DNA from 3 places in the Bradyrhizobium sp. USDA 4454 genome. Region 1 is predicted to be linked to each of the others. Evidence: predicted binding sites of a transcription regulator. Region 1 holds the regulator's gene; each other region holds the start of a gene.
The links. The regulator PhoB, encoded in region 1, activates phosphate uptake and scavenging genes when phosphate is short. The targets are predictions, from matches to a motif close to TGTCATNNANCTGTCAT.
Positions count from the first base shown of each region.

Region 2: ACVIW0_RS27730 (alkaline phosphatase D family protein) is a predicted target of PhoB. The motif match lies at 3,892-3,908, and genes of this name have one in related genera.
Region 3: ACVIW0_RS05820 (esterase-like activity of phytase family protein) is a predicted target of PhoB. The motif match lies at 6,070-6,086, and genes of this name have one in related genera.

Region 1 is NZ_JBTRCN010000001.1:7,631,452-7,641,260, reverse strand. It holds gene pstC (phosphate ABC transporter permease subunit PstC) at 1-911, shown strand, start outside; gene pstA (phosphate ABC transporter permease PstA) at 916-1,761, shown strand; gene pstB (phosphate ABC transporter ATP-binding protein PstB) at 1,758-2,576, shown strand; gene phoU (phosphate signaling complex protein PhoU) at 2,597-3,316, shown strand; gene phoB (phosphate regulon transcriptional regulator PhoB) at 3,378-4,088, shown strand; gene ACVIW0_RS35575 (GcrA family cell cycle regulator) at 4,348-4,860, opposite strand; gene ACVIW0_RS35570 (hypothetical protein) at 5,120-5,359, opposite strand; gene ACVIW0_RS35565 (acetylornithine transaminase) at 5,358-6,560, shown strand; gene argF (ornithine carbamoyltransferase) at 6,560-7,486, shown strand; gene ACVIW0_RS35555 (Hsp33 family molecular chaperone) at 7,676-8,686, shown strand; gene apaG (Co2+/Mg2+ efflux protein ApaG) at 8,818-9,216, opposite strand; gene ACVIW0_RS35545 (OpgC domain-containing protein) at 9,499-9,809, shown strand, end outside.
Region 2 is NZ_JBTRCN010000001.1:5,957,373-5,967,181, forward strand. It holds gene ACVIW0_RS27715 (amidohydrolase family protein) at 1-531, opposite strand, end outside; gene ACVIW0_RS27720 (hypothetical protein) at 763-981, shown strand; gene ACVIW0_RS27725 (aldo/keto reductase) at 1,074-1,892, opposite strand; gene ACVIW0_RS27730 (alkaline phosphatase D family protein) at 2,222-3,802, opposite strand; gene ACVIW0_RS27735 (hypothetical protein) at 4,120-4,506, opposite strand; gene ACVIW0_RS27740 (indolepyruvate ferredoxin oxidoreductase family protein) at 4,689-8,162, opposite strand; gene ACVIW0_RS27745 (hypothetical protein) at 8,392-9,342, shown strand; partial or broken gene ACVIW0_RS27750 (carboxymuconolactone decarboxylase family protein) at 9,492-9,617, shown strand; gene ACVIW0_RS27755 (hypothetical protein) at 9,763-9,809, shown strand, end outside.
Region 3 is NZ_JBTRCN010000001.1:1,243,083-1,252,891, reverse strand. It holds gene ACVIW0_RS05850 (methyl-accepting chemotaxis protein) at 1-825, opposite strand, end outside; gene ACVIW0_RS05845 (C-terminal binding protein) at 1,109-2,152, shown strand; gene ACVIW0_RS05840 (ABC transporter substrate-binding protein) at 2,286-3,632, shown strand; gene ACVIW0_RS05835 (carbohydrate ABC transporter permease) at 3,764-4,720, shown strand; gene ACVIW0_RS05830 (carbohydrate ABC transporter permease) at 4,713-5,609, shown strand; gene ACVIW0_RS05825 (antibiotic biosynthesis monooxygenase family protein) at 5,633-5,968, opposite strand; gene ACVIW0_RS05820 (esterase-like activity of phytase family protein) at 6,134-7,486, shown strand; gene ACVIW0_RS05815 (hypothetical protein) at 7,952-8,395, shown strand; gene ACVIW0_RS05810 (mucoidy inhibitor MuiA family protein) at 8,502-9,809, opposite strand, start outside.

The sequences.
Region 1 (9,809 bases):
ATCTCACCTTCTATTGGATCACCCGCATCTCGGCGATCTCGGTCCTGCTGATCCTCGGCGGCATCATCCTGTCGCTGATCGTCGGCGCCTGGCCGGCGATGAAGGAATACGGCTTCGCCTTCCTCTGGACCCAGCGCTGGGCGCCCTCGGCCGATCCGCCGGTGCTCGGTGCGCTCGGCCCGATCTACGGCACGCTGATCACCTCGATCATCGCCATGCTGATCGCGATCCCGGTCGGCATCGGCATCGCCGTGTTCCTCACCGAGCTCTGCCCGCAGATGCTGCGTCGCCCGATCGGCATCGCCATCGAGCTGCTCGCCGGCATCCCCTCGATCATCTACGGCATGTGGGGCTTCTTCGTGCTCGGTCCGTTCCTGGCCAACACGTTCCAGCCGTTCATGATCCGGATCTTCGAGGGCGTTCCGGTGCTCGGCGCGGTGTTTGCCGGCCCGCCGTCCTATCTCAGCCTGTTCAACGCCGCGCTGATCCTCGCCATCATGGTGCTGCCCTTCATCACCGCGATTTCGGTCGACGTGTTCAAGACCGTGCCGCCGGTGCTGAAGGAGGCCGCCTACGGCATGGGCTGCACCACCTGGGAAGTCGTCCGCAGCGTCGTGATCCCCTACACAAGGGTCGGCGTGATCGGCGGCATCATGCTGGCGCTCGGCCGCGCGCTCGGCGAGACCATGGCGGTGACCTTCATCATCGGCAATTCGTTCCGCATCTCGTCGTCGATCTTCGCGCCGGGCACCACGATCTCGGCGGCGATCGCCTCCGAATTCGCCGAGAGCGACGGCCTGCACCAGTCCGGCCTGATCCTGCTCGGCCTGTTGCTGTTCGTGCTGACCTTCTTTGTGCTCGCCGGCGCGCGGCTGATGCTGATGCGGCTCGAGAAGAAGGCGGGAAAGTGACGCCATGAACCCGATCTACAAATCCCGCCGCCGCAGCGACATCGTCATCCGCACGCTCTGCGTCGGCGCCGCATTGTTCGGCGTCACCTGGCTGGCGCTGATCCTGATCACGCTGCTCTACAACGGCATCGCCGGCCTCAGCGTGCAGCTGTTCACCCAGAACACGCCGCCGCCGGGTTCGACTGAGGGCGGCCTGCTCAACGCCATCGTCGGCTCGGTCATCATGACCGTGATCGGCGTCGGCATCGGCGCGCCGCTCGGCCTGTTCGCCGGCACCTATCTTGCCGAATACGGCAAGCACGACAAGCTCACCTCGGTGATCCGCTTCATCAACGACATCCTGCTCAGCGCGCCGTCGATCATCATCGGCCTGTTCATCTATGGTGCGGTGGTGGTGCCGATGCGCGGCTTCTCGGCGATCGCAGGCAGCCTCGCGCTCGCCGTGATCGTGATCCCGGTCGTGCTGCGCACCACCGAGGACATGCTGCTGCTGGTGCCCAATCCGCTGCGCGAGGCGGCTTCCGCGCTCGGGCTGCCGCGTTCGCTGGTGATCAAGCGGATCGCTTATCGTGCGGCCCGGTCGGGCCTGATCACCGGCGTGCTGCTGGCGACCGCGCGGGTCGCCGGCGAGACCGCGCCGCTGCTGTTCACCGCGCTGTCGAACCAGTTCTTCAGCTGGGATTTGACCAAGACGATGGCCAACCTGCCGGTGACCATCAACAACTTCGTGCAGAGCCCCTACGCCTACTGGAAGGAACTGGCGTGGAGCGGCGCACTGCTCATCACCTTCACCGTGCTCGCGTTGAATATCGGCGCGCGTATCCTTGGTGCCGAAAGGGCCGCAAAATGACCGAGCTTTCAGTTTCGACAGCCTCCGCCAGTCACGCTCCCCACGTGCCATTGCCGGAAGCGGCGCCGAAGGTCACCGCGCGCAACCTCAACTTCTATTATGGTGAGCACCACGCGCTCAAGAACATCAACCTGACGCTCGGCACCAACCGCGTCACCGCGTTCATCGGCCCATCCGGCTGCGGCAAGTCGACCCTGCTTCGCATCTTCAACCGGATGTATGATCTCTATCCGGGCCAGCGCGCCACCGGCCAGCTGATGCTGGACCAGACCAACATTCTCGATCCCAAGCTCGACCTCAATCTGCTGCGCGCGCGGGTCGGCATGGTGTTCCAGAAGCCGACGCCGTTCCCGATGACGATCTACGAGAACATCGCCTTCGGCATCCGCCTCTACGAGAAGATCTCGAAGTCCGAGATGGACGACCGGGTCGAGAAGGCGCTGCGCGGCGGCGCGCTGTGGAACGAGGTCAAGGACAAGCTGAACGCCTCCGGCCTGTCGCTGTCCGGCGGCCAGCAGCAGCGGTTGTGCATCGCGCGCACCGTGGCGGTGCGTCCCGAGGTGATCCTGTTCGACGAGCCGTGCTCGGCGCTCGATCCGATCTCGACCGCCAAGGTCGAGGAGCTGATCCAGGAGCTCTCCGAGGATTACACGATCGCGATCGTCACCCACAACATGCAGCAGGCGGCGCGGGTCTCCGACAAGACCGCCTTCATGTATCTCGGCGAGCTGATCGAGTTCGACGACACCAACAAGATCTTCACCTCGCCGAGCGATCGACGCACCCAGGACTACATCACCGGCCGGTTCGGTTGACCGGGCTGAGGAGAGAGATGATGGCTTCCGAACATACCGCCAAGGCATTCGACAGCGACCTGCAGGAATTGACCCGCCTGGTCGCCGAGATGGGCGGCCTCGTCGAGCGGATGATCACCGAGTCGGTCGACGCGCTGATCCGGCGCGACGTCGCGCTCGGCAAGCGCGTGGTCGCCGCCGACATCGAGATCGACAATCTGCAGCGCGTCATCGAAGAGCGCGCGGTGCTGACGATCGCCCGCCGCCAGCCGATGGCGATCGACCTGCGCGAGATCGTCAGCGCGATGCGGGTCGCCACCGACCTCGAGCGGATCGGCGATCTCGCCAAGAACATGGGCAAGCGCGTCGCGGCGCTGGAGAGCGATTTCCAGCCGCTGAAGCTGATCCGCGGCCTCGAGCACATGACCGATCTCGTGCTGTCGCAGGTCAAGTCGGTGCTCGACGCCTATGCCGCGCACGATCTGCCGGCGGCGATGAACGTCTGGAAGGGCGACGAGGAGGTCGATGCGATCTGCACCTCGCTGTTCCGCGAGCTGCTCACCTACATGATGGAAGATCCGCGCAACATCTCGTTCTGCATCCATCTGATGTTCTGCGCCAAGAACATCGAGCGGATCGGCGATCACGCCACCAACATCGCCGAGACCGTGTTCTACATGATCGAGGGCCAGCAGATCACCGACAAGCGCCCGAAGGGCGACATGACCAATTTTGCCACCACGGTGCCGGGTAACAGCTAGTCGACGGCGTTTCGGTTTTGCGTCTGGGCAACGGATCACCACAGAGAGAGAATTTAGACCGATGAGCGCACGCATTCTGGTAGTCGAAGACGAGGAAGCGCTGACGACGCTGTTGCGCTACAACCTCGATGCCGAAGGCTACGATGTCGAAACGGTGGGGCGCGGCGACGATGCCGATACCCGCCTCAAGGAGCGCGTTCCCGACCTCGTGGTCCTCGACTGGATGCTGCCGGGCCTGTCCGGCATCGAGCTGTGCCGCCGCCTGCGGGCGCGGCCCGAGACCAAGCAGCTTCCGATCATCATGCTGACCGCGCGGGGCGAGGAGAGCGAGCGGGTGCGCGGGCTTGCCACCGGCGCCGACGATTACATCGTCAAGCCGTTCTCGGTGCCGGAACTCCTGGCGCGGGTGAAGGGCCTGCTGCGCCGCGCCAGCCCGGAGCGGCTCGCCACCGTCCTGACCTATGGCGACATCGAGCTCGACCGCGAGAAGCGCCGCGTGGCGCGCTCGGGCCGTCCGATCGATCTCGGTCCGACCGAGTATCGGCTGCTCGAATTCTTCCTCGAGCATCCCGGCCGCGTGTTCAGCCGCGAGCAGCTGCTCGACAGCGTCTGGGGCCGCGACATCTACATCGATGAGCGCACCGTCGACGTGCATATCGGCCGCCTGCGCAAGCTGCTCAATCCGGGCCGCGAGCAGGATCCGATCCGCACCGTGCGCGGCGCCGGCTACGCGCTCGACGACCGCTTTGCGAAAGCCGAACCGCAGCCGTAGCGGTTGCGTAGCGATCACACGCCACAACACGGCGTCGTCCCGGCGCAGGCCGGGACCCATACGCCGCGGCCGGCGCAATAGGCAAGCGGCCAGACGGCTTTCTAACAACACCCATTCGTGGTTATGGGTCCCGGCCCCCGTGCGCAATTGCGCACTAGGCAGGGACGACACTGGTGATGCTTCCGGACTTTGCCCCCACAAAAAAATCCCCGCTTGTGCGGGGATTTGTTTTTCAGGTCTTCCGTAGTTTTCCCGAGTGCTACTTGATCTGCGGTTTCGCCGACGGCCGGCGGCGATCGGCGGCGGGCTGGTAGGCGACGCGCGAGTGATGCGCGCAATAGGGCAGGCCGGCGAGCGCCTTGCCGCCGCAGAAGAAGAACTCCGGGCTCGATGGATCGCCGACCGGCCAGTGGCAGGTGGCTTCGTTGAGCTCGAGCAGCGACAGCCGCTGGCTCATCGGCACCACATTGTCGAACGAGATCGGATCGGGCTCCATCTCGACCTCGAAGGCGTGCGCGAGCGCGGTGTTGCCGCGCGAGACCGGGCGCGCCACCCGCATCATGTGCTGGGCGGGGCGCGCCTTGCGCTGCCGCGGCGCCGCCGTGGAGGGTGCCTTGGCGCGGCCGGAGAGGCCGAGCCGGTGCACTTTGCCGATCACGGCGTTTCGCGTCACATTGCCAAGTTCCGCTGCGATCTGGCTGGCCGACAGGCCAGACTCCCAGAGCTTCTTCAGCTGCTCGACGCGATCGTCGGACCAGGTCAATACCGTCATCGCATTCTTCCTTTCGCATGGCGCCGGCCAGTTATCGGAGCGGCGCTGCGAGCCAAATCTGGACAAATATCCCTGCGGCCAGAATCCCTTAGCCCTCGCCGGGCGCGGTGTTGCGCCCGAACGTTTACGCGAGACACAAAGGCTACTTAGAGGGTCCAGTACTGCCGCACGAGATGTCGTACCCGACAGGCCAAACGCTACAATATGGCGTGACTCTGGCGCAAGAGTCCGCGGCCGTGCGTCCACATGTTCCGGAAAGTTAAGCATTGCTGTGAGGCTTTTCCACCGCACCGGAATGCTCCGGATTGCGCTCGCTTGGCAGCGCAGGAAGCCCGGCAAAGGGCCGGCTCCTGGCGATTGACACGGACCCGCCGCAGCATAGAATGCCCGCCACGTGCCGCCCGCAAAGGCGGCCGTTTTGTTTTCCGAAGCTGGCCGTTGCTGCGCTGGCGTCAAGGCGCGCGGCAATTGTCGGCTTCAAACCGGCAGTGAACGCCATGACCAACGCCTCGTCGCATCTGCTCCCCGTCTTCGCCCGGGTCGATCTCGGCTTCGAGCGCGGTGAGGGCGCCTGGCTGATCGCAACCAACGGCGACCGCTATCTCGATTTCACCTCGGGCGTCGCGGTGAACGCGCTCGGGCATGCGCATCCGCATCTGGTGAAGGCGCTGCAGGAACAGGCGACCATGCTCTGGCACATGTCGAACCTGTTCAAGAGCCCGGACGGCGAGGCGCTCGCCGCGCGGCTGTGCGAGCAGAGCTTTGCCGACTTCGTGTTCTTCTGCAATTCCGGCGCGGAGGCGATGGAGGGCGTGATCAAGCTGGTCCGCCACTATCACTTCTCCAAGGGGCATGGCGAGCGCTACCGCATCATCACCTTCGAAGGCGCCTTCCATGGCCGCACGCTGGCCACGCTGGCCGCGACCGGCTCGGCGAAATATCTCGAAGGCTTCGGCCCGCCGATGGACGGCTTCGACCAGGTGCCGCATGGCGACATCGAGGCGGTGAAGAAGGCGATCGGCCCGCACACCGCCGGCATCCTGATCGAACCGATCCAGGGTGAGGGCGGCGTCCGCTCGGCGCCGCAGGCGTTCTTCAAGGCGCTGCGCGCGCTGTGCGACGAGCATGGCCTGCTGCTCGCCTTCGACGAGGTGCAGACCGGCATGGGCCGCACCGGCGATTTGTTCGCCTACAAGCGCACCGGCGTCACGCCGGACGTGATGTCGCTCGCGAAGGCGCTCGGCGGCGGCTTCCCGATCGGCGCGGTGCTCGCGACCGCGAAAGCGGCCGAAGGCATGGCGCCGGGCTCGCACGGCTCGACCTTCGGCGGCAATCCGCTGGCGGTCGCCGCGGCCAATGCCGTGCTCGACGTCATGCTCAAGCCCGGCTTCTTCGATCACGTGCAGAAGATGTCGCTGCTGCTCAAGCAGAAGCTCGCCTCCGTCGTCGACCGCTATCCCGGCGTGCTGGCGGAAGTGCGCGGCGAGGGCCTCTTGATCGGCGTCAAGGCCGTGGTGCCGTCGGGCGACCTGATCGCCGCGTTGCGCAACGAGAAGCTGCTCACCGTCGGCGCCGGCGACAATGTGGTCCGGTTCCTGGCGCCCCTGATCGTGACCGAAGCCGAGATCGACCAGTCGATCGTCTCGCTCGAGCGCGCCTGCGCGACATTGTCGGCAGCGCAGCCGAGGAAGGCCGGATAATGAGCAAGCCGGTCCGTCACTTCCTCGACATCAACGAGCTGCCGCTCGCCGAGCTGCGCAACATGCTGTCCGCCGGCGCCGCCATGAAGGCGAAGCTGAAGGCGCACGAGAAGGCTAGGAAGCCGCTCGAAGGCAAGACGCTGGCGATGATCTTCGAGCGCCCGTCGACCCGCACCAGGGTGTCGTTCGACGTCGGCATGCGCCAGCTCGGCGGTGAATCCATCATGCTGACCGGCGCCGAGATGCAGCTCGGCCGCGGCGAGACCATCGCCGACACCGCGCGCGTGCTGTCGCGCTATGTCGATGCGATCATGATCCGCATCCTCAACCATGACGCGCTGCTCGAGCTCGCCGCCCACGCCACCGTTCCCGTCATCAACGGCCTGACCCGACGTTCGCATCCCTGCCAGGTGATGGCCGACCTCATGACCTATGAGGAGAACCGCGGCTCGATTGAGGGCAAGACGGTGGCCTGGACCGGCGACGACAACAACGTGCTGGCGTCCTGGGCGCATGCCGCCGAGCGGTTCAAGTTCCAGCTCAATGTCGCAACCCCGCCGGAGCTGTCGCCGAAGAAGCCGATGCGCGAGTGGATCAAGGCGACCAATGCCCCGATCATGCTCGGCACCGATCCGGAAGCCGCCGTGCGCGGCGCCGACTGCGTCGTCACCGACACCTGGGTGTCGATGGGCGACAAGGAGGGCGAGCACCGCCACAACGTGCTGCGGCCCTATCAGGTCAACGCCAAGCTGATGTCGCTCGCCAAGCCCGATGCCCTGTTCATGCACTGCCTGCCCGCCCATCGCGGCGAGGAGGTCACCGACGAGGTGATCGACGGGCCGCAATCCGTGGTGTTCGACGAGGCGGAAAACCGCCTGCATGCGCAGAAGGGCATTCTGGCCTGGTGCTTTAACGAAGTCGCGTAGGGCCGCTTCAACACTGTCGTCCCGGCGAAGGCCGGGACCCATACGCCGCGGCCAACGAAACAGGCACGAGGGGAGACACCTTGTGCCGCGACAAAATCCTGTGGTTATGGTCCCGGCCTTCGCCGGGACGACGATCCCTCGTTGAGTGAACCCCTTTATTTCACGGTCCGAGACCCCAGATAGAGCGCCATGATTTCACAATCCCCCGACATCAAAATCACCACCGAGGCGCCGGTTCGCGCGCCGTCTTCGGTTCCTGTCGACGATGCCGTGCTCGCCTTCGAGGTCGGCGCGCTGGATCTGCGCGGCCGGCTGACCCGGCTCGGCCCGGCGCTCGACGAGATCCTGCACAAGCACGATTATCCGCCGGCCGTCGGCAAGCTGCTCGGCGAGGCGATCGTACTCACCACGCTGCTCGGCTCCTCCGTCAAGTTCGAGGGCCGCTTCATCCTGCAGACCCGCACCGAAGGTCCGGTGTCGCTCTTGATCGTCGATTTCCAGGCGCCCGACCGGCTGCGGGCCTATGCGCGCTACGACGCGGCGCAGCTCAAGCCGGGGCAGACCTCGGGCGAGCTGCTCGGCAAGGGCCACCTTGCGATGACTATCGATCAGGGCTCCAACACCAGCCGCTACCAGGGGCTGGTCGCGCTCGACGGCGGCGGCCTCGAAGAGGCGGCGCACGAATATTTTCTGCGCTCGGAGCAGATCCCGACCCGGGTGCGGCTTGCCGTCGGCGAGGAGATGCGCGGCGGCGAGGGCGGCAAGCTGCACTGGCGCGCCGGCGGCATCCTGCTGCAATTCCTGCCCAAGGCGCCCGAGCGCGCCAAGCAGGCCGATCTGCATCCCGGCGACGCACCGGAGGGCACGGCCGCGCATTCGGTGCCGGATGACGACGCCTGGGTCGAGGGACAGTCGCTGATCTCGACGGTCGAGGATGTCGAGCTGATCGATCCCGATCTCTCCGGCGAGCGGCTGCTGTATCGCCTGTTCCACGAACGCGGCGTCCGCGTCTTCAACCCGCAACCGCTGCGCGCGCAGTGCTCCTGCTCGCGCGATGCGGTGTCCTCGATGCTGAAGAGCTTTGCGCCGAACGATCGCGCCGAGATGGTCAAGGACGGCAAGGTCGTCGTGACCTGCGAGTTCTGCTCGTCGGTGTACGAATTCACGCCGCAGGAAGCGGGCGTGGAGCAAAAATCGTAGTCATCGTAGCCCGGAGGGAGCGAAGCGTAATCCGGGGCAGGTGTATCCGGGGTTGGAGCCGCCCCGGATTGCGCGGAACTCATCCGGCGCGCGTTCGCGCGACCCGGTGGCTTCTCCGGGCTACGCAGGTGTCAATTCAACACCCGCTTCCCATCCGGGCTCGGGCTGTCCAGCGAGAATGTCGGCACGTCGATCTCGAAGCGCTCGCCTCCCTGGGTCACCATCTGGTAGCTGCCGGTCATGAAGCCAGAGGCGGTCGGCAGCGGCACGCCTGAGGTGTATTCGAAGCGCTCGCCGGGCGCGAGCACCGGCTGCTCGCCGACCACGCCCTCGCCACGGACCTCCTGGCGGCGGCCGGTGGCGTCGGTGATGATCCAGTGCCGTGTCCGCAGCTGCACCGTTTCCGTGCTCGAATTGACGATCACGATCCTGTACGACCAGAAATATTCGCGCCGATCGATCGACGAGCGCTCCGGCATGAAGTTGGGCTCGACGGTGACTTCGATCTGACGGGTAACGGCGCGATACATGCGGCTCAATCCGATGGTCTCAGTGCAAAATCCGCTTTCGATTGGATCATGCGCAAACTGGCGCCTATCATAGCGAATTGGTCAGCCGGAACCAATTGCCTGCCGGGCCCTGAAAAGCCGGTCCAGGCCGGGACCGTTCATCCTTGTTTCAACATAGTTCCGCTTTAAGGCGCGGCCGCATGTCGCCGCGCGCCTGGTCGGCAAGGCTTTCTCGGGAAGTCGCGGACCGATATGATCTTTTCGGCTGGGCAGGCGGGGCGTCCGCGACCGACACGGTGTTTGATGAGCTCGATTGCCGATCCCATAGCCGGTTCGCCGGCGGCCGACGCCAAGAGCGACGCCAAGAGCGAGGTCAAGGCGAAGGTCGCCGCGCCCGCGATCACGCTGCCGGTGACCGGCGAGCGCGAGCTCAGGCTCGACCTGTTCCGCGGGCTCGCGCTGTGGCTGATCTTCATCGATCACCTGCCGACCAATCTTCTGACCTGGCTGACGATCCGCAATTACGGCTTCTCCGACGCAACCGAGATCTTCATCTTCATCTCCGGCTATACCGCGGCCTTCGTTTATGGCCGGGCGATGCTGGAGGGCGGCGT
Region 2 (9,809 bases), 1.7 Mb from region 1:
GCAGGCTTCGACCTGGGCGTTGTCGATGTTGTAGAGCTCGGCCACCGGGAACGCCGACAGGCCGTTATTGGCGATGTGGACGAAAGCATAGATCCGCGTCCGCGACTGCGCCACGATGAAGCGTCGCAGCGCCGCGAGGTTGTTGACGCCGGCGTCGCCAGCCGAGACCACGGTAGTGGTGCCCTGGAATTGCACCAGCTCGTCGGCGGGAATGCCGATCGCGGATCCATAGGGGTAGACGTGGCAGTGCAGATCGACGAGGCCCGGCATCACGAGCTTGCCCGACGCGTCGATGATCTTGCTGGCGCGCGCGGCCGGAATCTCGTCCTCGATCCCCTCGATCAGGCCCCAGCGGATGCCGATGTCGCGCTTGCCGCGCAGCGACTGGCTGGGATCGATCACGTCGCCACTCTTGATCACGAGGTCGAACTTGTCGTCCGGCCCCATCGCGGCTGCGGCCGGCCCAGCAATGGCGGCAGCAGCCGCCGATCCCGTACCCTTCAAGAAATCCCGGCGTGAAAATTCGCTCACCGCAACGTCCCCCCGAACATTGATTTTCTGGTGCGATGATGCGTCGGACGCAGTAGTTAGGCAAGGCCGCCGAAGGAGGCGATGACGCTTACCTATCGGTTGTGCAGCGATCGCAAGGCGAGCGCTGCACCGCAAGAGTTGCTGAACAAGCGTTCAGAAAACTCGTCCAGTTCCGGAGGAACGTTTCGATGCCTGCACGGTTTTCTCGTCACATCATTTGAGGAGGATGACATGAAAAAGATTGGTTTTGTTCTTGCGGCGATTGGCACGCTTGCAGTGGCCGTTCCGTCGATCGCGAGCGCCGAGACCGTCGTGATCAAGCGCGGCCATCACCATCACTGGGATCGCGGCTGGGGTGCGCGCGCCGAGATGCGCCATGACCGTGGTTGGCATCGCGGCTGGCATCACGACCATGACCGCACGGTCGTGATCCGGCGCGATCGCTACTAATCACCGACACATCCAAGAGTCCGACACAACGGAAAATGGCTCCTCGCGGAGCCATTTTCTTTTTCAGCTTTCTTGTTCGGTGGTCGACGGGTTCAGTCCCACGCCGGGGCAAATCCCGGATTGACGCAGCGCATGTCCTTGCGCAATGCCGCAATCGCCTTGCGATCGTCGTCGTCGAGTCTGACCTTCAGCGCGTCGAGATTGGCCTGCTGGCTTTCGGCACGCGAGGCTTTCGGGATCGCCGCGACGCCGTCCTGATCGAGCAGCCATTTCAGCGCCACCTGGGCTGCGGTCGCATCATGCTTCCTACCGATTTTCGCCAGCGTCTCGTCGGTCGCGAAACGGCCCTGCGCCAGCGGGCAATAGGCCACCAGCGGGATCGATTTCGCGGCGAGATATGTCCGCACCGGGGTCTGGTCCAGCATCGCGTGATATTCGATCTGGTTGCAGGCGATCGGCGCCTTGATCTCTTCGACCACGGTCTTGAGCAGCGCGGTGGTGAAATTGGCGACGCCGATGGCACGGACGCGGCCCTCCTGCTTCAGTCGCATCAGTGTCTCGAACACCGCCGGCAGCTTCATATTCTTCGACGGCCAGTGCACCAGATAGAGATCGACATGGTCGAGCCGCAGCTTCTTCAGGCTGGCGTCGAACGCGGTCCGGATCGCATCCGGCGCCAAATTCTCGTGCCAGACCTTGGTGGTGACATGCAGGTCCTTGCGCGGGACATTTGAGGCAGTGATCGCCGCGCCGATCGGCTCTTCATTGGCGTACATCTCGGCGGTGTCGATGTGCCGGTAACCGAGCCCGAGTGCGCTCTCGACCGCCGCGCGGCAGGCATCGCCCTGCATGCGGAAAGTGCCGAGCCCGAGCCGCGGCAGGCTGATGCCCTGTGTCTGCAGATTTTCCATGGATAGCTCCTGACGCGTGGGACGCCGAAGAAATCGACGACGTCACGCCAGCAAATCGTTTCGTGGGAATGAAATTGGCAGGACTGCCAGCGCACAGTCTGCCCGCAAACCGCCCCTTCGGGCAAGGGCGCAAGCAATCAAGATGTCGCGACGGGACTGGTGGTGGGGCTAGTGTCCCGAATCTGAAGTTCGCATCACTTGCCGCACCTTCGGAGCGAACTGCGGATTCGATAGGGACACTAGCAAACTTATGATTCTAGTGTGCTTTATGAATGCGAAGTTCGTGAAAGTGGCTGCCGCGAGACCGTATGAACTTCGCATTCAGCACACTAGATGTGCTGCGCCATGATCTGGCCGGGCCGCGCGTCCGGCCTTGGCTCGATGACGACCGACCAGAGATCGTGGTTGTCGACGTCCTTCAGCGTCACCGTCATCACACCGGTCTTGCCGTCGATGTCGACGCGGCCGAAGAATTGCAGGCCGAAGCAGGGCGCGAGATTGTCGCCCTGCTCGGCGGTGCAGCCCTTCTGGTAAATCGCCTTCGGGCCGAAGGTGTTGTCGAGCGCGCCCGGCGACCAGGTGCCTGCATGCAGCGGGCCGGAGACGAACTCCCAGAACGGCTCGAACTCCTGGAACACGGCGCGGTTCGGATCATAGTAATGCGCCGCGGTGTAGTGCATGTCCGCCGTGAGCCACACCGTGTTGCGGATGCCGGCGCGCTTCATGAAAGACAGCAGATCGGCGATCTCGTGCTCGCGCCGCTCGGGCGGCCCGTCGCCGAGCGCAACCGCATCGAGGCTGATGAGGCCGATCGGCAGATCGGCCGCGATCACCTTCCAGACAGCGTCCGATGCCGCCAGCTCGCGCTTCAGCCAGGCAAGCTGGCTTTCGCCGAGAATAAAGGTCTGCTCTGGATCGCCCTGCTTGTTCCAGCTCGAATCGCGGTAGGAGCGCATGTCGATGACGAAGACGTCGAGCAGCGGCCCGTAAGCGATCTTGCGATATACCCGGCCATCGCGCTCCGGCATCAGCCGCATCGGCATGAATTCGTGGAACGCACGCCGCGCCCGCGCCACCAGCTTCGCATTGCCGTCGGCGTCGTAGCCGGTCGCGTCGGCGGTGCCGATCGGCGACCAGTCGTCCGCCACCTCATGGTCGTCCCACTGCGCGAACACGGGCACCTCGGCATGGAAGGCGCGGAAATTCTCGTCGAGCCAGTTGTATTTGTAGTTGCCGCGAAACTGCTCAAGAGTCTGCGCGACGACGGATTTCTCAGGGGTGACGATGTTGCGCCAGATCTCGCCGTTCGGCAGCGCCTGCTCCGACGGCACCGTGCAATCCGCATAGATGTGATCGCCGGAATGGATGAAGAAGTCCGCCCGCTCGTTCAGCATGGTGCGATAGCTCCGCAGGCCGCCGCGCGCGGGGTCGATGCCCCAGCCCTGGCCGACGACGTCGCCGGACCAGACGAACGAGACCGAGCGGCGGTCGACAGGCGCGGTGCGGAAATGGCCGATGCGGCTTTCGCCGACAAGGCCGTCGCGATCCTCGAAGCTGACGCGATAGAACAGGTCCTGCCCCGGCGGCAGGCCATCCAGCAGCAGTTTTGCGGTGAAGTCGCGTTCCGGCAGCGCGTCGGCGGTCGCGCTGCGCAGGATGCTGCCAAAGCTCTCGACGGAAGCGCATTCGATCCGCATGCGCGCAGCGCGATCGGCGCGGGCCCAGATCACAGCGGAATCGCCGGCGACGTCGCCGGACTGGATCCCCGCGATCACGGGCCGATCCACGGCCCGGCTCAGATAGGGCCTTGCCAGCGCGCCCAATCCAGCGAGCGCAGCCGTCGACGCCGAGCGCACCAGAAGTTGACGCCTTGTAAGGCCTCGCCCCCTTGCGGAGATCGCTGTCGGCATCGAACAACCTTCGTCGAATCGCAACGAAGGTTTTGCCTGCGCCGTTTGACTCCGCCCTGACGGTTTCTTGACTCTCGGCCGACGGTTTTACGACGGCGGGATGACTTAGGGGATTCTGGGAATGGCATCGAGCAACGAGCGCTCACGCGCCAAACCCGTCATCCTGAGGAGGCGCGTCGCGCCGTCTCGAAGGATCGACGGCCCGGCGCCCGGCTACTAGATCGGGGCCGTGCATCCTTCGAGGCTCGCTCCGCTGCACCTCAGGATGACGGGATAGCTGTCCAGGCGAATGAGACAACCAGAAGCGCCGCCGCCTCTCACCGCTGCCAGTTGCAGATGCCGCCGGTGCGGCACGGCCAGGTCTGGATTCGCGTATCGCGGGCTTCGGCATCGAGCGGGTTGGAATGCCGACGCGCGAGCTTGGCGCGAGCAGGAACGTGCGCGACTGCGCGCTTCCGCTCTCGCGGTGCCGTCTCGCGCGGCGTCGTCACCTTGGTGGTCCACACCGGCTTCTGCCGCTCGACCTTCGGCTCCTCAACCTTCGGTTCGGCGGCTGCACGCTGATCCGGACCATGGTCGGCCTTCGCCTCGACCGGAACCGGCTCGAACTGCGCCGGCGGGCCAAGCGGCTTCGGCGACAGCACGGCCCGGGAGAGATCGAGGCTGAAGAACTCGCTCGGGCGGTAGTCATCGGCCAGCGCCACACCACCCCATGCCAGGCACGCAGCGCAAACAGTTGCAACCAAAACGTTTTTCAGGACCGTCAAAAGGGCCTCCTGAAATCACTCGAACAGAACAGCCATCATGTAGGAACCCGGCCGCGCGAATCCAGCCGCTGGTTGCGGGCAGGGTTACCGGTCAACCAGGGCGGCCGGGGAAAGTTCCCCTATTCGGCCGCCTGCGCCAGCGGCTGGCCGATCGCACGCTCCAGCCGCGCGCATTCGGTGCGGTAGCGGGCGACGTTGCCTTCCTTGATGTGGCCGTAGCCGCGCACGAGGTCCGCAGCCTTGGCCAGCGCTACCAGCCGCGGCAGATCGAGCGGCTTGTTGCCGTCGAGATGACGCAGGATCATCGCCGAATACTCGACCGGCAGCGCGCGCTCCATCTTGCGCTCGGCGGTGTAGCCGAAGATGTCGAATGCGGTGCCGCGCAGGCCCTTCAGGCCGGCCAGCAAGCCGAACGCCTTGAAGATCCACGGGCCGAATTCGCGCTTCTGCAACCGCCCGGTGACGGGATCGCGCTGCGCCAGCAGCGGCGGCGCCAGCAAGACCTTCAAACCCGAATTGCCCTCGAACTGCTCCCTCAAGGCCTTCGAAAACTCGCCATCCGAATAGAGCCGCGCGACCTCATATTCGTCCTTGTAGGCCATCAGCTTGAACAGGCCTTTTGCAAATGCCTCGGTCAGGTGCTGCGAGCCCGGCGCCGCCGCGGCCTCGGCCGTGCGGACGCGCGCGACGTCGTCGAGATAGCGCTTGGCGTAGGCCGCGTCCTGGTAGTCGGTGAGGAATTTGGCGCGGAACGCGATCGCCTCATCGAGCGTCTTCTTGGCAGGAGCTGTGCCCGCATTCTTGAAGCGCGCGGCGCTGACCACGCGCTGCAGGTCATGCGCGGCAAGCCGCCCCCACGAGAACGCGGTCTTGTTCATCTCGATCGCGGCGCCGTTGAGCTCGATTGCCTTCAGGATCGCCTCCAGCGACAGCGGGATCGCGCCGCGCTGGAACGCGAAGCCGAGCATGAAGGCGTTGGTCGCGATGCTGTCGCCCATCAGCGCGGTGGCAAGCCCCGTGGCGTCGAGGATGTCGAGATCGCCGGGCGTCACGGCGCCGTTCAGCGCATCGCGCATCGAGCCGGCCTCGAAATCGATATCGGGATCGATCACGAAGCTCGCCGTCGGCAGCAGATCGGCGTTGACGACGGCGCGGGTGACGCCGCGTTCGGCGCGGCTCAGCGCCGGCACGCTGGTGGCCACGACGAGATCGCAGCCGAGGATCAGATTGGCATTGCCCGGCGCGATGCGGACCGTGGTCAGCATGTCCGAGGTCGGCGCCAGCCGGACATGGCTCACGACCGCGCCGTTCTTCTGTGACAGGCCGGTGAAGTCGAGCGTCGAGCAGGCCAGCCCCTCGACATGTGCGGCCATGCCGAGCAGCGCGCCGATGGTGATAACGCCGGTGCCGCCGATGCCGGTGATCAGGATGTTGTAGGGGTTGCTCAACGCGGCCACAGTCGGCGTCGGCAGGTCGGCGAACAACGCCTTCGGATCGGCCGCGGTGCGGTCGGCCTTGCGCAGCTTGGGATCCTGCACCATCACGAAGCTCGGGCAGAAGCCCTCGATGCAGGAGAAATCCTTGTTGCAGTTCGACTGGTCGATGCGGCGCTTGCGGCCGAGCTCGGTCTCCAGCGGCTGCACCGAGACGCAGTTCGACGCCACCGAGCAATCGCCGCAGCCTTCGCAGACGCGCTCGTTGATGAAGACGCGCTTGGCCGGATCGGGAAACAGCCCGCGCTTGCGGCGGCGTCGCTTCTCGGCGGCGCAGGTCTGGTCGTAGATCAGGACGGTGAGGCCTTCGATCTCGCGCAAGGTGCGCTGCACGGCATCGAGCTCGCGGCGATGGTGGATGGTGGCGCCCGGCGGGAAATAATTGGCGGGATATTTGTCCGGATCGTCGGAGACGATCGCAAGTTTCTTGGTGCCCTCCGCCCAGACCTGATGCGCGATCTGCGATACCGTGAAGCCGCCTTCGGCGGGCTGGCCGCCGGTCATCGCCACCGCATCGTTGTAGAGGATCTTGTAGGTGATGTTGACGCCGGCGGCCGCGGCCGCGCGCAGCGCCAGAAGGCCCGAATGCGTATAGGTGCCGTCGCCGAGATTCTGGAACACGTGCTGTTCGCTGGTGAACGGCGCCTGCCCGATCCAGCTCACGCCCTCCGCGCCCATATGCGAGATGGTCTGGGTGTTGCGGTTCGGCACTGACAACGCCATGCCGTGACAACCGATGCCGGCCATGGCGCGGCTGCCCTCGGGAATCTTGGTCGACGAATTGTGCGGGCAGCCCGAGCAGAAATACGGTGTGCGTTGCAGCTTCGCGGTGCCGGTGCCCTCGGCCGGGCGATCGAACGCCTCGAGTTTTGCCAAACGCTGCTCCAGCAGCGGACTGCGATGGCCGAGCTTGCGCAGCCGTGCCACGACGGCGGCGGCGACCATGGTCGGCGTCAGCTCGCCCTCGCTCGGCAGCAGCGGCGCGCCGCTCTCGTCGCGCTTGCCGACCACCGACGGACGCCTCGCAGCGTCCATGTTGTAGAGGATGCGGACCAGCTGGTCCTCGATGAAGCCGCGCTTTTCCTCGACCACGAGCACGTCCTGCAAGCCCTCGGCGAAGGCGCGCGCGCCGTTGGCTTCGAGCGGCCAGGTCAGCGCCACCTTGTAGATGCGCAGGCCCAGCGCCTGCGCCTCGGCATCGGTGATGCCGAGATCGGCGAGCGCCTGGCGCAGGTCGAGATAGGCCTTGCCGGTCGCCATGATGCCGAGCCGCGCCGGCTTGGAATCCAGCACGATGCGGTCGAACCGGTTGGCGCGGGCGAAAGCCGCGATGGCCTCCATCTTGGGTCCGTGCAGACGACGTTCGGCCTCCAGCGGCGGATCCGGCCAGCGGATCGAGAGCCCGCCCGGCGGCATCTCGAAATCACCGGGCATGATGATCCTGATGCGGTCGGGATCGCTGACGATCGAGGCCGAGCTTTCCACCGTCTCGGAGATCGCCTTGAAGCCGACCCAGCAGCCGGAATAGCGCGACAGTGCGAAACCAAGGATGCCGAGATCGAGATAATCCTGCAGCGTGGCCGGATTGACCACCGGCATCAGCGCCGAGGCGAACACCTGCTCGCTCTGATGCGCGAGCGTGGAGGACTGGCAGCCATGGTCGTCGCCGGCGAGCGCGATCACGCCGCCATTCGGCGAGGTGCCTGCCGAATTGGCGTGCTTGAGCGCATCGAGCGAGCGGTCGACGCCGGGGCCCTTGCCGTACCAGATGCCGAACACGCCATCGACCTTGGCGCCGGGGAACATGCCGACCTGTTGGCTGCCCCAGACCGCGGTCGCCGCCAGGTCCTCGTTGAGGCCGGGAACGAAGGCGATGTCATGCTGTTTCAGGAAGGATTTCGCCCGCCATAGCGCGTGGTCGTACATGCCGAGCGGCGAGCCGCGGTAACCGGAGATGAAGCCGGCGGTGTTCAGCCCGTGCGCGCGGTCGCGTTCGCGCTGCAACATGGGCAATCGGACCAACGCCTGGGTACCGGAGAGGAAGATTCGCTTGGTGTCCAACCGGTACTTGTCGTCCAGTCCAACTTCCATCAACGCCATCAGGCTCCCCGTCGGTTAAGTCATGCCGGTCCGAACCGGTCTTTTCTGCGAATGATCATGCATCAGCATGCACTGATTTTGTTATGCATGAACAGCCCTGTTCCATGGCCGCAGCACATATCTCGTGCTGCGCGTGCGAGGCCTTGTTGCTCATACCGAGCCTTATTGCTCTGCGAGGCTTGCCGAACCCCGGCATCTTTGAAACGGTGGCGGACAAGGGAGACCAAGGATGATTACAGTCGAAACCGCATTCACGACGGAAATCGTGGAGAAGGACGGTCTGCTGGTGGGTCCCTGGCGCAGCCCGAAGCAGATGCTGCAGGCCCAGACCTACGACTCCCACGCGTCGATCCACGACGACGCAACCGCGCAGAAGCTCGGCTTCCGCGGCGGCACGATCGAGGGACCGACCCATTTCAGCCAGTTCGCGCCGCTGTGCGAGCGGATCTGGGGCCGCGCCTGGTTCATCACCGGCTGTCTGTCGGCGCATTACCGCAACCCGGTGTTCGAGGGCGAGGAGGTGCAGGCCCAGATCGAGAAGCCGAAGCCGGCGCAGACCGTTTGCACAATTGGGATGATCAAGCGCGACGGCACCGAGATCCTGCGCGGCACCGCCTCGATCGACGGCGACGGCACGGAGACCGCGCTGAGCCATCGGCTCGGCGAACTGAAGCCGCTGGCCGATCCGGTGATCCTCGCCGACATCAAGGTCGGCATGAAGACGCAGCGGCAGGCGATCAGGATGGATTTCGACCAGAACATGGGCGACCTCTATCCGTTCTCGCTGACCGACAAGCTCAAGGTGATCACCGAACCATCGGACTATTATTCGCTGGAGCACAATCCGTGGGGCCGCGCCATCATCCCGATGGAGATGCTGAGCGTGCTGTTCCAGTACCGCGCCCGCGAGGACCGGCTGCCGGTCCGGGGTCCCGCGGTCGGGCTGTTCGCGGACCAGGAGATCCGGCTTGTGCGCGGGCCGCTATTCCCGGGCGAGACCTATTGGGTCGAGCGCGAGGTCGTGGCGCTCTCGGGCAGCAAGCGCACCGAGAGCATGTGGGTGCGCTCGACGGTGTTCGATGCCGACAACGCCGTCGTCGCCACCATGCTGCTCAACGGCGCCAGCATGAAGGATTCCTACGCCAACTACGAGCGCGAGCACAAAGCCCTCTACGGCTGAGGCAGTAGCCGCCTGTTTCGCAAGCCGCCGAACCAAGGACAACAACAATGGCCCGCCTGCCCTATCTCGCCAACCAGGTCGCGTCAGAATACCGCGACATGCTCAAGCGCAACACCAATTTGCACAAGCTCTTGGTGAACTCGCCCGAGATGGCGCGCGCCTTCAACGGCGTCGGCGGCTACATCCGCTTCAAGAGCAAGCTCGACCCGCGCTTGCGCGAGCTCGCGATCCTGCAGGTCGGCTGGCTCGAGAAGTCGGAGTACGAGTTCACCCATCATGTGAAGATCGGCAAGGAGTTCGGCGTCACCGACGAGGACATCAAGGGCCTGATCGCCGAGACCGACGGCCAGCCATCGTTCGCTCGAACCGCTGGCGAAAGCGGTCCTCAGGGGCGCCCGCGAGATGGTGCGCGAGCTCGCAATGTCGGAGGCGACCTTCGCCGAGATCAAGCGGGAGCTGTCCGACGA
Region 3 (9,809 bases), 6.4 Mb from region 1:
GCGCGCCTGGGTCTCGGCCTCGGCCTGCTCGAGGCCGCGGATACGGATCGCATTGTCCTTGAAGACCTGGACGGTTGCCGCCATCCCGCCGACCTCGTCGCCACGGCCGACGCCGGGAATGTCGCCATCAAGCTTGCCGTCCGCGATGTCGCGCATGCGGGCACCGAGCAGGTTCAGCGGCCGGGAAATGCTGCGCCCGATCAGCCAGGCGATCGAACTCGAGATGATGCCGATGCCGATGATCGCAAGGCCCAGCAGCCAGGCGATCGGCCGCATCTTGGCGTCGATATCGTCGAGATAGGCGCCGGTGCCGAGATACATGTCGAAACCGGGGACCGCGACGGCGTAGCCGAGCTTGCGGATCGGCGTCTCCTGGCCGGGCTTCACATATTCATAGAACAGCAGGATATCGCCCTTGGCCTTCACGCCGTCCATCAGTTCCTGCGACAGCTTGCGGCCGTTGGTCACGACGTCCATGCGGTTGGTGCCGACCTGTTTCGGATCGGGCGCCAGCACCGTGATGCCGTTGTAGTCGGTGCCGAACAGATAGCCCGAGCCGTTGTCGTAGGTCATCGCGTTGCCGCGCTTGCTTAACTCGGCGAGTGCCGCTTCCTTGGTCATCTTTCCGGCGTCGACATCCTTCTTGAGGCTCGCCGCCATGTTCTTGGCCATCTCGACCATGGCCTTGGCCTGGTCGATGCGCGCATTCGTCATCTCACGCTGCATCAGATTGATTGCCAGGATGCCGGCCGTGCAGAGGCCAAGGAGCGCCACGCCCACCAGAATGCCGAGCTTGGGAGTGATCTTCAGATTTGACAGCTTCACGGGGATCTCCAGAAGAGGCGGGGAACGCGACGCGATTGGCGGATTGATTCCATTCACCGTAATGTGAGACCCTTTACTCGATGGTTACGCAGGTTCCCCGTAGAAGCCCGGAGAATCGGGCCGCGGACCAACCGGCAATTGTGGAGAGAACAGCAGAGCTCGCGTAGAAGTATGGGAAGGCGGCGCGACAAGCCGCGCTGCAAGACCAAGAAGACAAGAATCAAGAAGACCAAGCATCAAGACCAAGAAGCAAGAACAGAAGACCTCACATCGGGAGCAGACAATGTCGAAATTCAGGGTGGTGACGCCGAAGGGCGCGAGCTTCACGGTTGCCGGCGGCGGCTATGATTACGAGCGCGAGGCACTCGATCCGATCGGCGCCGAGATCATCGAGGCGCCGGCCAACGAGGCCGATTTCATCACAGCCGCCCGCACCGCGGACGCGATCTACGCCAAGGGCATGCCGATCACCAAGGCTGTGATCGATGCGCTGGAGAACTGCAAGGTGATCACGCTCGGCAGCGTCGGCGTCGACTCGGTCGACGTCAAGGCCGCGACCGCCCGAGGCATCCCCGTCACCAACATCCCCGACACCTTCATTGAGGAAGTCGCCGACCACGCCATGATGCTGCTGCTGTCAGGCTTCCGCCGCCTGATCGAGCAGGACAGGATGGTGCGCAGCGGCCGCTGGTCCGAGGGCCGCCCGGCGCTGTTGAAGATTCCGCGGCTGATGGGCCAGACGCTCGGCTTCATCTCGTTCGGCCGGGTCGCTCGTGCGGTGGCGAAGCGCGCCGCGCCGTTCGGCCTGCGGATGATGGCCTATGATCCCTTCATCCAGGAAACGCTGATGTACGACCACGGCGTGATCCCCTCGACCTTGTCGGAAGTGCTGTCGCAGTCGGATTTCGTCTCGATGCACGCCCCGGCGCGGCCCGAAGTACATCACATGCTGACCGAGAAGCATTTTCGCCAGATGAAAAAATCGGCCGTCTTCATCAACACCGGCCGCGGCGCCACCGTCGACGAGGAATCGCTGATCAAGGCGCTGCAGGAGGGCTGGATCGCCCATGCCGCGCTCGACGTGCTGGAAAAGGAGCCGCCGTCGCACAACAATCCGTTGCTCGGGATGGACAATGTTACCTTGACCGCCCACGTCGCCTCGGCATCGGCACGTTTTGACGAGGCGCGCAAGCGCCGGGTGGGCTACGAATTGTCACTAGTGCTGCAAGGCATGTGGCCGGTAAGCTGCGTCAACCCGTCGGTGCTGCAAAACACCGCGCTGCGCCGCTGGCAGCCCGTCAGCATGGATCGCGGTCCGAACAGCTAAGGCGGGACGACGCTCTTCGCGCGAGGACCCGTCTCATGCGGGCCCTTCGCGCGGCGGGCGCACCGAGACCACAAGACCCTTCACCGGCGGCCAAACGCCGGGAAGGAACAAGAAAAAAGGGAGTGCGAACGACATGAAGTACGAGATCACGCGTCGCGACGCGCTGGCGCTGGGGGCATCTGCAGCGGCACTGGCCGTCACCGGCGCTGCGGCGCAGGAGGCGTCGAAGGTCAAGGCTGCCGACGTGGCGGCGCCATCGCTGCCGATCGAAAAGGGCGCGAGCCTGCGCATGCTGCGGCCGGTGCGCTTCGTGCAGGCCGACGAGGACGTGTTCCGCGCCAACGCCAAGCGCTTCACCGACAAGACCGGCGTCGAGGTCAAGGTCGATTTCGTCGGCTGGGAGGACATCAACCAGCAGACCGCCGTGACCTCGAACTCCGGTGCCGGCCCCGACATCATCATCGGCTTCGGCGATGCGCCGCACATCTATATCGACAAGCTGATCGAGCTGACCGACGTCGCCGATTATCTCGACAAGCGCTACGGCGGCTGGCTCATGCTGGCAAAACGCTACGGCATGCGCTCGAAGTCGAAGAGCTGGGTCGGCCTGCCGTTCGGCGCCTCGGGCGGCCCGCTGGTCTACCGCAAGTCGCTGGTCAATGCGGCCGGCTTCGACAGGGTGCCGGAGGACCACGCCGGCTTCCTCGAGCTCTGCAAGAAGCTGAAGGCGGCCGGCAAGCCGGCGGGATTTGCGCTCGGCAATGCCGTCGGCGACGGCAACGGCTTCGCCAACTGGCTGCTGTGGTCGCACAACGCCGCGCTGCTGGACGAGGAAGGCAATATCATCATCAACAGCAAGGAGACGATCGCCGCGCTGAAATATCTGAAGGAGCTGTATCCGACCTTCATCGCCGGCACGCCGTCCTGGAACGACGTCTCCAACAACCGCGCCTACTCGTCGCAGGAAATCGGCCTGACCGCCAACGGCGTCTCGTTGTATTTCTCGCTGAAGAACGATCCCGCGACCAAGGCGATCGCTGACGACACCGAGCATCAGTTTCTGATCAAGGGGCTGGCACCTGTCGCGCCGATGTCGGGCCTGACGCTGAACGCGATGGCGTTCAAGCACAGCCCGTATCCCAATGCGGCGAAAGCGTTCCTGCAGTTCATGCTGGAGCACGAGCAGTACGAACCATGGCTCAACGCCAACTCCGGCTACTGGTCGCAGCCGCTCGCCGCTTACGCCGACGCTGCGGTGTGGTCGGGCGATCCCAAGGTCGCGATCTTCAAGGACACCATGAAGAGCCCCTACTACAACGGCTACAAGGGGCCGATCTCGACCGCGACCGGCGCCGTCAATGCCGACTACGTGCTGGTGCAGATGTGCGCCTCGGTCGCGACCGATGCGGCAACGCCGGAGGCCGCCGCAGCGGAAGCCGAACAGCGCGCCAAGCGGTACTTCCGGCGGCAGGGCCGGTAACGGCGGTCCAAAGCCGCTGTCATTCCGGGGCGATGCGCAGCATCGAACCCGGAATCTCGAGATTCCGGGTCTGGTGCTGACGCACCATCCCGGAATGACCTTTGAAAAAATCAGACCGGGACTAGGATCTGATGTCTGTCACGACACTGCCCTCACGAGGACAAGCACTGCACCAGCCGGGCTGGCTCACGCGCCTGTTCGACTACAAGCCGTTCCTGATCGTGATGTGCCTGGCGCCCGCGGTCGGCCTGCTCTTGGTGTTCCTCACCTATCCGCTGGGCCTTGGCATCTGGCTCGCCTTCACCGATACCACGATCGGACAGCGCGGCATCTATATCGGGCTGGAGAACTTCCAGTATCTGCTCAAGGATCCGCTGTGGTGGAACGCGGTGTTCTACTCGATCTTCTATACTGCGGTCGCGACCTTCGGGAAGTTCGCGCTCGGCTTCTGGCTGGCGCTGCTGCTCAACAACCATTTCCCGCTCAAGAGCCTGATCCGGGCGATCGTGCTGCTGCCGTGGATCGTGCCGACGGTGCTGTCGGCGCTGGCGTTCTGGTGGATCTACGATCCGCAGTTCTCGATCATCTCCTATCTGCTGGTCGACGTGCTGCATTGGCGTGACAGCAATGTCGACTTCCTCGGCTCGCCCTGGCCGGCGCGGTTCTCGCTGATCGCGGCCAATATCTGGCGCGGCATCCCGTTCGTCGCGATCTCGCTGCTGGCCGGCCTGCAAACCATCTCGCCCTCGCTCTACGAGGCGGCGATGCTCGACGGCGCCACCTCCTGGCAGCGCTTCCGCTACATCACCTTCCCGATGATGATGCCGATTCTCGCGATCGTGATGACGTTCTCGATCATCTTCACCTTCACCGATTTCCAGCTGGTCTACGCCATCACCCGCGGCGGTCCGGTCAACTCGACCCACCTGCTCGCGACGCTGGCGTTCCAGCGCGGCATCGCCGGCGGCGAGCTCGGCGAAGGTGCCGCGATCGCGGTCTCGATGATCCCGTTCCTGGTGTTCGCGACATTGTTCAGCTACTTCGGCCTCGCCCGCCGCAAATGGCAGCAGGGAGAAGCCAATGACTGACGTCGCAGCCCAATCCTCCAACGCCGCCAGCGCCACGCCCGACACGATGGCGTGGGATTCCCGCGCCCGGCGCGTGGTGATGATCTATCTGCCGCTCGCCTGCTTCATCCTGATCCTGCTGTTCCCGTTCTATTGGATGGCGATCACCTCGTTCAAACCGAACGCCGAGCTCCTGAACTACAAGGAGCACAATCCGTTCTGGATCACCTCGCCGACGCTCGCGCATGTCAAGCATCTGTTGTTCGACACCTCGTATCCGCGCTGGCTGAAGACCACGATGCTGGTGGCGATCGGCTCGACCTTCCTGTCGCTGTTTGCTTCCACGCTCGCCGCCTACGCGATCGAGCGGCTGCGCTTCCGCGGCAGCCCCTATGTCGGGCTCGGCATCTATCTTGCCTATCTGGTGCCGCCGTCGATCCTGTTCATCCCGCTCGCCACCGTGATCGTGCAGTTCGGCCTGTTCGACTCGCCGCTCGCGCTGATCCTGGTCTATCCGACCTTCCTGGTGCCGTTCTGCACCTGGCTGTTGATCGGCTATTTCAAGTCGATCCCCTACGAGCTCGAGGAATGCGCGCTGGTCGACGGCGCGACGCGGCTGCAGATCCTGTGGCGGATCACGCTGCCGCTCGCGGTGCCCGGCCTGATCTCGGCCGGCATCTTCTCCTTCACGCTGTCCTGGAACGAGTTCATCTACGCGCTCGCCTTCATCCAGAGCGGCGCCAACAAGACGGTGCCGGTCGCGATCCTGACCGAGCTCGTCACCGGCGACGTCTACCAATGGGGCGCGCTGATGGCGGGCTCGCTGCTCGGCTCGCTGCCGGTCGCACTGTTCTATTCGCTATTCGTCGACTACTACGTGTCGTCACTGACGGGGGCTGTGAAGGAGTAGCGGGATTCCGGTGATGATCGACGTTACACCGCAGCGGTCCTCGCCCGCTCAGTGATCAGCACCTGGAATCCTTCGAATTTTGGGTGTCCGAGATAAAGGCTGCCGCCGGTCTCGTTACCGGCGCGCGCATGGGCGCGGCGGAACGCATCCGACCTAGTCCAGTCCTCGAACGCCGACTTGCTGGCCCACACGGTATGAGTTGCATAGAGCGTGTGGTCCTCGGCCTCGGGTCCCTTCACCAGGTGAAACTCGATGAAGCCCGGGACATCGTCGAGATAGGAATCGCGCGTGTTCCAAACCGTCTCGAACGCCTCTTCCTTGCCCTTGATGACCTGAAACCGGTTCATTGCGATGAACATCAAAGCCTTCTCCTCTACGCAGCGGATGCCTTCGCATCCTGCCAGCTGAACTCGTCGATAGCACGATCTATCCTGCGACATTTTGCGACCATTCACAAAACTGTCAGCCGGCTGTAACAGGCGGCTCGGAGAACACCGCATCGTTTATCCTTTGGGAGATCAACCATGCGCTTGTCCCTGCTCTGCTCCGTCACCTCGCTCCTGCTCGCCACCTCGGCGTTCGCGCAGAGCGAGGGTGAATTCCCGGCAACGCTGGCGGGACATGTGGTAACGCCGGCGGAGAGCTTCATCGACGCGCCGGCCGATGCGCCTGATGATCTGAAGACCTCGGGCAAATACACCACCGGCAAGCGCGTCGACGCCATCGGCACCGTGATGGGCAAGTCCTACGAGCGGCCGACCGGCGTGTCGCTGCCGTTCAAGGGCCAGCCGTTGCAGGGCCACTCCGGCATCAAGGCGATGCCCGACGGCTCGTTCTGGGTGATTACCGACAACGGCATGGGCTCGCGCTACAACTCGGCGGACTCGATGCTGTACCTCAACCGCTACAAGATGGATTGGGCCGGCGGCACGATCGAGCGGCAGGAGACCGTGTTCCTGCACGATCCCGACAGGAAGGTGCCGTTCCGCATCGTGCATGAGGACACCGCCAAGCGCTACTTGACCGGCGCCGACTTCGACACCGAGGGCTTTCAGATCATCAACGACACGTTCTGGATCGGCGACGAGTTCGGGCCCTACATCCTGAAGGCCGACAAGACCGGCAAGATCCTCGCGGTGTTCGAGACGCTCGCCGACGGCAAGCCGGTGCGCTCGCCCGATCACTGGGCGGTGCAGTCGCCCGGCGCGCCCGGCGCCACCTACAACAACGTCAATCTGCGCCGCTCCAAGGGCTACGAAGGCTTTGCCTCCTCGAAGGACGGCAAATTCCTCTACGGCCTGCTCGAAGGACCGCTGTGGGACGCCGACAAGAAGGACTGGGAGAAGGTCGACGGCAAGGAAGCCTCGCGCATCCTCGAATTCGACGTCGCGGCGGAGAAGTTCACTGGACGCTATTGGCACTATGTATTCGAGCAGAACGGCAATGCGATCGGCGACTTCAACATGATCGATCCGGCCCAGGGGCTGGTGATCGAGCGCGACAATGGCGAAGGCACCGCCGACAAGGCCTGCCCGCAGGGCCGGCGCGGCGAGACCTGTTTCCCCGACCTCGCCAGGTTCAAGCGCGTCTACAAGATCGAGCTGTCCGACGCCAATGTCGGCAAGCCGGTGCGCAAGATCGCCTATGTCGACCTCTTGAAGATCCGCGATCCGAACAAGAAGGCGCGCAAGCCGCTGAATGACAGCGTCTACACCTTCCCGTTCTTCACCATCGAGAACGTCGACCGGGTCGACGACACCCACATCATCGTCGGCAACGACAACAACCTGCCGTTCTCCTCGAGCCGCGATCCGAACAAGGCCGATGACGACGAGTTCGTGCTGCTGGAAGTCGGCGACTTCCTGAAGGCGAAGTAATGCAGTTCTCGCCACAAATAACGGTGTTGTCGCCCGGTTCAACCGGGCGACCCAGTATTCCAGAGGCGTTCGAGTTCAATAGATAAGCCGCGGCGTACTGGGCGGAGCATGACAGTGAATTTGTGGATGGCTAGTCCCGTCATCCCCGCGCAAAGGCTTCGCCTTTGTCCTGGAGGAGCCGCGAAGCGGCGTCTCGAAGGATGGACGGCCCCATGCGCGGGGCAGAGACAGCTCGGCCGTCGCCCTTCGAGACGGCCGCTTTGCGGCCTCCTCAGGGTGACGGTGATAGAGCTACGACGCCTCGCTTTGCGCTCCGGTCGTCACAAAACGTCGTATCGCACCTGCGAGCATGCGCATGCGCCGTCTGGCTTCGCCCATTCCCAACGGTTGTTCTACAATTACCCTTCTAGCAACGCGCTAGACGATGATAGCCTCCGCCTATACTGAATCGCTTCGGGGCAAAGCATGAGCGAGAAATCCACGCTAACCTATGTTGAGGCGCTGATCGCCGCGGGCTTCATTGCGTACCTGGCCTGGGACCAGAGCTGGGGCCTGCCGCCGCCATGCACTGCGTTGATACTCGGCGTGATCGTCTACTTTGCCTATCTGTGCCTGATGCGATGGTTGGTGCGGCTTCATCAGAACACCTATCAGGTCGTGGCGACAATCCTGGCCCTTGCATGGGCCGTACTGGCCTATTTCGCAACGGGCGCGCTGCAGGCGGGATTTGCCAACCAGATCCCCGGCTCGCTGCTGATGCATCTATGGCCGTGGATCGTGGCGCTTGCGGCTTTCTTCGGCGCACTCGCCAGCAAGGTGCGCTTCATGGATGATGCCCGCGACCATGTCCTCGGCCGCCGCGCGCATTGGGACAATCAGCAATGGCTGGAGGAGAACGCCGGCTTCTAGCCGGCGTCGACCGCGTCATTCCGCCCGACGCCCGATCTCGGGCTTTTTGCACTTGGCAAAGTGATGCCTGAGATCGGTAGCGATGTCATCGGCTACCAGCGCGGCCTCAGCCCGCCGGCACCATCACCACGCCCTTGTCCTTGGGCCAGCGCATCCGCCAGGCGAAGTTGATATCGCGGACCTCACCGGCCTTGGCCTCGAACGCCCATTCCAGCACGCCGCGCTTATCGCGCAGATTGGTGGTCGTCGCAGCCGTCGACGACGGCAACATCTCGACCACGATATCGTCGTTCTCGCTGACCGGGAGCTGATCCTGGATCGCGACCTTGATCGGGAAGTCGTGGCCGTTGCGCACCGTGGTCTTGAACGCGCGCTCGTCGGTCTTCGATGTGGTGACGATCAGGCCGGCCGAGCCCTCGTTGCGTTTCACCACCGTGCGCTCGATCTTGACCTTGTCGTCGGCGCCGAAGCCGAGCCGCACGGTCTCGTCCTTGGCGGCGGTCGCCATCCGGCTGCGGCCGACAAAGATGCCGTCGCGATAGATCGCGACCAGCCCCGGCAGCAGCGGCGCGTCGTCGGCCTGCACGAAGCTCGCCTCCAGGAATGCGGTCGGATCCAGCACAGGTACCGCACGCACCGCGAGATCGGGCGTAATCGTCGCCGTCGAGATGCGCAGGCTCTTTGCGCCCTCATTGGCGGCGACGCTGACCCGGCCCGGAATCCTGAAGCTGGCCTGGAAGGCCCCGACCTCGGCCGCAGCTTCCTGCTCCTCGGCCTTCTTGAACAGATGCTGCTCCATCGAAGGCGTCGCCGGTGCGGGCATCAGCGCCGAGGGCTGTTGCACGCTGTCAAACGCTCGGCCGGCCGCCAGCGGCCGCGGCAGCTGCGGATATCGCACGATCAGCGAATTGAGATCGGGCGCATTGCCGCCGCGGGCGACGCGTACAGTGGAGACGACAAGTGCCACGTTCGACCAGTCCTCCCCGGTCGACTGGGTGATCTCGGCGCGCCGCACCAGCTCGATCGCGGGCTTGCGGTCCTTGGCGCCGGTATCGAGACGAGCGTCATAGATCGGCATCCAGCGGGCGTTGCGCACCGCATAGGTCACGCGCAGCGTGGCCTTCGTCGCCGCCGCTGATGCCAACTCGATACGGACTTCGAGCTTGCTCGGCGGCTTGGCGGCGCGATCGGCCTCCAGGCGCGCGATCTCGCGATCGATGTCGCGCTGCTTGCGCGTAGCGTCGCGGATCGCGTTGTCGGCGGTTGCGACCTCGTCCCCGACCGCAGAGAACGCGGCACGCCATTCGCTCACCGGGCGCGCCTCGCCCTTCTCGCCGATCCCGACCGGCGCGGCCTCGGCGAAACGCTCGGCGAATTTGCGCCGCGCCTCGGCCGACGTGATCATCCCCTGCAA